2 regions of the Bradyrhizobium sp. CCGB01 genome follow, and region 2 is predicted to be linked to the other one. Evidence: predicted binding sites of a transcription regulator. Region 2 holds the regulator's gene; the other holds the start of a gene.
What was found. Region 2 encodes PhoB, which activates phosphate uptake and scavenging genes when phosphate is short. Its sites were predicted from a motif close to TGTCATNNANCTGTCAT; they were not measured.
Positions count from the first base shown of each region.

Region 1: the regulator PhoB is predicted to act here: its motif matches at 1,483-1,499, upstream of phnC (phosphonate ABC transporter ATP-binding protein).

Region 1 is NZ_JANADK010000001.1:8,863,323-8,866,727, forward strand. Features, by position in the region: gene phnD (phosphonate ABC transporter substrate-binding protein) at 1-515, opposite strand, end outside; gene phnC (phosphonate ABC transporter ATP-binding protein) at 574-1,383, opposite strand; gene NLM25_RS41785 (chloramphenicol acetyltransferase) at 1,558-2,229, shown strand; gene NLM25_RS41790 (alpha-D-ribose 1-methylphosphonate 5-triphosphate diphosphatase) at 2,226-3,405, shown strand, end outside.
Region 2 is NZ_JANADK010000001.1:9,021,990-9,025,394, reverse strand. Features, by position in the region: gene pstB (phosphate ABC transporter ATP-binding protein PstB) at 1-682, shown strand, start outside; gene phoU (phosphate signaling complex protein PhoU) at 694-1,410, shown strand; gene phoB (phosphate regulon transcriptional regulator PhoB) at 1,425-2,132, shown strand; gene NLM25_RS42530 (GcrA family cell cycle regulator) at 2,354-2,866, opposite strand; gene NLM25_RS42525 (aspartate aminotransferase family protein) at 3,322-3,405, shown strand, end outside.

The sequences.
Region 1 (3,405 bases), 160 kb from region 2:
AAATAGGTGTCGGCATCCGGGATGCCCATCTTGTCGAGCTCGAAGCGCGGCACGTTGTTGCCCGACGTCGAGTTCGGATCGACGAGGCCGAGGTTCTTGCCCTTGAGGTCGTCGATCTTCTTGTAGGCACTGCTCGCCTTGACGAAGAACACGGAATAGTAGCCGGTCGAGCCGTCGGCGTTGATATCGTTGGCGAAAGCGTCGGTCTTGACGCCGGTCAGGCGGGCGCGGGCGAACGAAGCCGAGCCGTAGCTGGCGATATGGATGTTGCCGGCGCGCTGGCCTTCGATGACAGCGGCGTAGTCGTTGGCGATGCGCAGCGTGACCTTCACGCCCAGTTCCTTGGAGAGATAACTCATGAACGGCGCCCAGCGCTCGGTGACGCCGGAGGCGTTCTCGGCCGGGACGACCGCAAAGGTCAGCTCGGGATATTTGGCTTTCCAGTCCTCGGCGGACGCCGACGATGCGAAAGCGAGCGCGGCGGCGCCGGCAAGGATTAATCTGCGAGTGATCATGATACCCTCTTCGTCGGTTGGGGTCGGTTGACGCAAAACTGGCAATTAAACGTGCGGCTCAGGCCGCCGCGGCGGTTCCGAGCGCCGGAACGCCCTCGGGCGCCGGGACAGGCATGCCGCCCATGACGTCGGCGGCTTCGAGATCGTAGAGCTCGCGCGCAACGTGGTCGGTCAGCGCGGCCGGCGCGCCGTCGAACACCACGCGGCCGGCGGCCATACCGATCAGGCGGTCGCAATAGGTGCGGGCGAGATCGAGCGAATGCAGGTTGCAGAGCACGGTGATGCCGAAGTGCTTGTTGATGCGCAGCAACGCATCCATGACGATCTTGGTGTTGCGCGGATCGAGCGAGGCGATCGGCTCGTCGGCGAGGATGATGTCGGGCTGTTGCACCAGCGCGCGCGCGATCGCAACACGCTGTTGCTGGCCGCCGGAGAGCTGGTCAGCGCGCTGGGCGGCGAGCGAGGCGATGTCGAACTGCTCGAGCGCCGACATCGCCAGCGCCTTGTCCTGCTCGGGCCAGGTCTGCGTCAGCGAGCGCCAGGCCGGCATAGTCGCGAGCCGTCCCATCAGCACGTTGGTGAGAACATCGAGCCGGCCGACCAGATTGAACTGCTGGAAGATCATGGCCGAACGCGCCCGCCACTGCCGCAGCTCCTTGCCGCGCAGCGCAGTGACATCGAGACCGTCGAACAGGATGCGGCCCTGTGTCGGCGTCGCGAGGCGGTTGATCATGCGCAGCATGGTCGACTTGCCGGCGCCGGAGCGCCCGATCACACCGACGAAGCCGCCGGGGGAGATTTGAAACGAAGCGTCGTCCACCGCGGCCTTTGCGCCGAAGCGACACGTCAGACCTTCAACCACCAGCATGCAGGACTCCAGAGTAGCTGGGACCCACCGCTATCGCCGGCGCTTGACACTTGTGTGACACGCGCGTTGCGGTGCGGCGATCCTACACACCTCATCCCCTGTCATCGTCCCGTCATGACTTTGTCATCAGGCCGCTCGAAGAGGTACGCCCGCCCTCGATCAATCGGATGCAGCATGGCCGGCAAAACGCTCTCGGTCCAACCGACCATCGACCCTTCGGCAAAGCTCCATGAGACCAGGCTCGGCAGCTATACCGAAGTCGGCGCGCGCACCATCCTGCATGAAGTCACGATGGGCGATTACTCCTATGTCGTGAACGACGCCCAGATCACCTACACCACCATCGGAAAGTTCTGCTCGATCGCGGCGATGACGCGGATCAACCCCGGCAACCATCCGATGCATCGCGCGACGCAGGCGCATTTCACCTATCGTTCCAGCGCCTATTTCCCCGGCGAGAGCGACGACGCCGAGTTCTTCGACTGGCGGCGCCAGCATCATGTTCATATCGGCCACGACGTCTGGATCGGCCATGGCGCCATCGTGCTGCCGGGCCGCAACATCGGCACCGGCGCGGTGATCGCGGCGGGCGCCATCGTCACCAAGGACGTGCCGGCTTACACCATCGTCGCCGGCAATCCGGCGCGCGTCGTGCGGCGGCGGTTCTCGGAAGAGATCGCCGGCCGGCTCGCCAGGCTCGCCTGGTGGGAATGGGATCACGACAAATTGCGTGAAGCACTGCCCGATTTCCGCAAGCTCGGGATTGAAGATTTCCTCTCGACATATGAAGCACGGGCAAGCTCCCTCACCAGTTCTCCTGCCAGCAAACGAAGCGCGGTCGCGTGACAGACATATTCCTCGAGGGCGGCCGGGCCCTGATCGGCTCCGAGCTCGTCGAAACCTCCCTTCTCGTGTCCGGAACGAACATTGCCGGGGTCGACGCCTCGCGCGGCCGGGCACGGCTGGCGATCGATGCGCGCAACCTGCTGGTGTTGCCCGGCATCGTCGATCTGCATGGCGATGCCTTCGAGCGACAGATGATGCCGCGCGCCGGCGTCGACTTCCCGATCGACGTCGCGCTCGCCGACAGTGACCGCCAGGCGATCAGCAACGGCATCACCACCGTGTTCCACGCCACGACCTGCTCGTGGGAGCCGGGCCTGCGCAGCGCCGCCAATGCGCGCGGGCTGATGGAAGCGATCGAGCGGCAGCGCCCGCAATTCGCTGCCGACACCCGCTTCCATCTCCGGCATGAGACCTACAACCTCGAGGCCGAGACCGAGATCGGCCAGTGGCTCGCCGAGGGCCGCGTCGACCTGTTCGCCTTCAACGACCACATGGACGGCACGGTTGGCGACATGGCCAAGCCGCGCAAGCGCAACCGCATGGTGGAGCGCACCGGCCTGTCGGGCGAGGAATTCGACCGGCTGGTCGAGCGTGTGCTTTCGCGCGCCGGTGAAGTGCCGGCTTCCGTGTCGCGGCTTGCGGCGACTGCCCGTGCCGCCGAGGTGCGGATGCTCTCGCATGACGATGCGACGCCGGCGATGCGCGAGGCGTATCGCGAGTTGGGCGCTGACATCGCCGAATTCCCGATCAACGAGGAGACGGCGCGGGCGGCAGCAAGCCACGGCGATGCCATCGTCTACGGCGCGCCGAACGTCGTGCGCGGCGGTAGCCACACCGGCTGGACCAAGGCGTCCGACATGATCGCCAAGGGGCTCTGCTCGGTGCTGGCGTCGGACTATTACTATCCCGCGCAGCTTCTCGCGGCGTTCCGGCTCGCCGCGGATGGCGTGCTGCCACTGACGCAGGCCTGGGATCTGGTCTCCGCGGGACCGGCCCGCGCGACCGGCCTCACCGATCGCGGCGTGCTCGCGGAAGGACGCCGCGCCGACATTCTGCTCGTGGACGACAGCGCGCCGCTGCGGCCGCGGCTCATCGCCGTGATCGCGGGCGGCAAGCTCGTGCATCTCACCGATGCGACACGGCTGCTCGCCGCGGCGACGATGCCGCGCGAGGCTG
Region 2 (3,405 bases):
GGCGCTCGGCACCAACCGCGTCACGGCGTTCATCGGCCCGTCGGGTTGCGGCAAGTCGACCCTGCTGCGCATCTTCAACCGGATGTACGACCTCTATCCGGGCCAGCGCGTCACCGGCCAGCTCATGCTCGACCAGACCAACATCCTCGACCCCAAGCTCGACCTCAACCTGCTGCGCGCCCGCGTCGGCATGGTGTTCCAAAAGCCGACGCCGTTCCCGATGACGATCTACGAGAACATCGCGTTCGGCATCCGTCTCTACGAGAAGATCTCGAAGTCCGAGATGGACGACCGCGTCGAGAAGGCGCTGCGTGGCGGCGCGCTGTGGAACGAGGTCAAGGACAAGCTCAACGCCTCCGGCCTGTCGCTCTCCGGCGGCCAACAGCAGCGCCTCTGCATCGCCCGCACGGTCGCGGTGCGGCCCGAGGTCATCCTGTTCGACGAGCCCTGCTCGGCGCTCGACCCGATCTCGACCGCCAAGGTCGAGGAGCTGATCCAGGAGCTGTCCGAGAACTACACGATCGCGATCGTCACCCACAACATGCAGCAGGCGGCGCGCGTCTCCGACAAGACCGCCTTCATGTATCTCGGCGAGTTGATCGAGTTCGACGACACCAGCAAGATCTTCACGTCGCCGACCGACCGGCGCACGCAGGATTACATCACCGGCCGGTTCGGCTGAGGAGACGGGATATGGGTTCTGAACATACCGCAAAGGCCTTCGACACCGACCTCCAGGAACTCACCCGCCTGGTCGCGGAGATGGGCGGGATCGCCGAGCGCATGATCGTCGATTCCGTCGACGCGCTGATCCGCCGCGACGTCGCGCTCGGTCAGCGCGTCGTCGCCATCGATGCCGATCTCGACGCACTTCAGAAGAAGATCGAGGAGCGCGCCGTGCTGACCATCGCGCGCCGCCAGCCGATGGCTGTCGATTTGCGCGAAATCGTCGGCGCCATGCGCGTCGCGACCGATCTCGAGCGCATCGGCGACCTCGCCAAGAACATGGGCAAGCGCGTCGCGGCGCTGGAGACCGATTTCCATCCGCTCAAGCTGTTCCGCGGCCTCGAGCACATGACCGACCTCGTGCAGCAGCAGGTCAAGTCGGTGCTGGACGCCTATGCCGCGCACGACCTGCCGGCGGCGATGGCGGTGTGGAAGGGCGACGAGGAAGTCGACGCCATCTGCACCTCGCTGTTCCGCGAACTCCTCACCTACATGATGGAGGATCCGCGCAACATCTCGTTCTGCATCCATTTGATGTTCTGCGCCAAGAACATCGAGCGCATCGGCGACCACGCCACCAACATCGCCGAGACCGTGTTCTACATGATCGAGGGACAGGCGATCACCGACAAGCGGCCGAAGGGCGACATGACGACCTTCGCCACGACGGTTCCGAATACTTAAGGAGCGACGACCCGATGGGCGCACGCATTATGGTGGTTGAGGACGAGGAAGCTCTCACCGAGCTGCTTCGCTACAATCTCGAAGGCGACGGCTACGACGTCGAGACGGTGATGCGCGGCGACGACGCCGACACCCGTCTCAAGGAGCACATCCCCGATTTGATCGTGCTCGACTGGATGCTGCCGGGACTGTCCGGCATCGAGCTGTGCCGGCGGCTTCGTACCCGCCCGGAGACCAAGCAGCTCCCGATCATCATGCTCACCGCGCGCGGCGAGGAGAGCGAGCGGGTGCGCGGACTTGCGACCGGCGCCGACGACTACATCGTCAAGCCGTTTTCGGTGCCCGAGCTGCTGGCGCGCGTGAAGGGTCTGCTGCGGCGCGCAAGCCCGGAGCGGCTCGCAACCGTGCTCGCCTATGGCGACATCGAGCTCGACCGCGACAAGCGCCGCGTGGCGCGCTCGGGCCGGCCGATCGATCTTGGCCCGACCGAATATCGCCTGCTGGAGTTCTTCCTGGAGCATCCGGGCCGGGTGTTCTCGCGCGAGCAACTGCTCGACAGCGTCTGGGGCCGCGACATCTATATCGACGAGCGCACCGTGGACGTGCATATCGGCCGCTTGCGCAAGCTGCTCAATCTTGGCCGCGAGCAGGACCCGATCCGCACCGTCCGCGGCGCCGGCTATGCGCTCGATGATCGCTTTGCGAAGGCAGAGCAGGCGTAGGGTTTGCGAGCTGATTTAGCGATCCGCCGCTACAATTTCCGATGTCGTCCCGGCGAACGCCGGGACCCATAACCACGGGGAGTGGTGAGGCGAAGACTCGGAGTGACCACTTTGCGCGACAATTGCGCCCTGTGGTTATGGGTCCCTGCTTTCGCAGGGACGACGCCCATCTTGTGGAGCCGTCATCGCGTGACGGCTGCCGTCGTGATCTCAGAAAACTCTCAGCGCGGACCCGGCTTCGCCGGCGCGCGCCTGCGATCCGCTGCGGGCTGATACGCCACGCGCGAGTGCTGGGCGCAGTAGGGCAGGCCGGAGAGCGCCTTGCCGCCGCAGAAGAAGAAATCCGGGCTCGAGGGATCGCCGACCGGCCAGTGGCAGGTCGCCTCGTTCAGCTCCAGCAGCGACAGTCGCTGGCTCATCGGCACCACGTTGTCGTAGGTGACCGGTTCGGCCTCGACCTCGACCTCGAAGGCCTGCGCCAGCGCGGTGTTGCCGCGCGCGATCGGCCGGCTCACCCGCATCATGTGCTGCGCGGGACGCGCCTTGCGCGGCCGGGGCGCTGCGGACGAGGGGCTCTTGGCGCGGCCGGACAGGCCGAGCCGGTGCACCTTGCCGATCACCGCGTTGCGGGTCACGTTGCCAAGCTCAGCGGCGATCTGGCTGGCCGAAAGTCCGGCCTCCCAGAGCTTTTTCAGCTGCTCGACGCGATCATCTGACCAGGTCAAAACCGTCATTGCACCCTTTCCTCCGCCGGCGCCTGCCATCCTGGGGCCGCACAGCGAATGCCTAAGCTTCGAAAAACCCGTGCCGTCAGAATCCCTTAAGGCTCGCCGGGCGCGCCAGATGCGCCCGAACGCTTACGCCGGTACATGAGGACTTAGAGGATCAGAACTGCTGCACGAGATGTCGTATCTGACAAGCCAAACGCTACAATATGGCGTGACTCACGCGCAAGAGTCCGCCGACTCGCTTCCACATGTTCCGTGGCGAAAATACGCAAAATCGCCACCGCAAGACTACGGATTAAGCATTTCGCGAGGCTTTCCGGGCGGCATTGACACCCGTTTCACCAGGCATAAGATGGTTGCGCGTGCCGCCCTTAAAAGGCGGCACGTTTCGTTTTCCGGGCCGGTCAATGGTGCGTTGCGCAATGCACGCTCACACCGTCCGCAACAATCAAGTGATCGTCATGACTAACAGCGCAGCGCCGCATTTGCTCCCCGTTTTCGCCAGGTCCGACCTCGGTTTCGAGCGCGGCGAAGGCTGCTGGCTG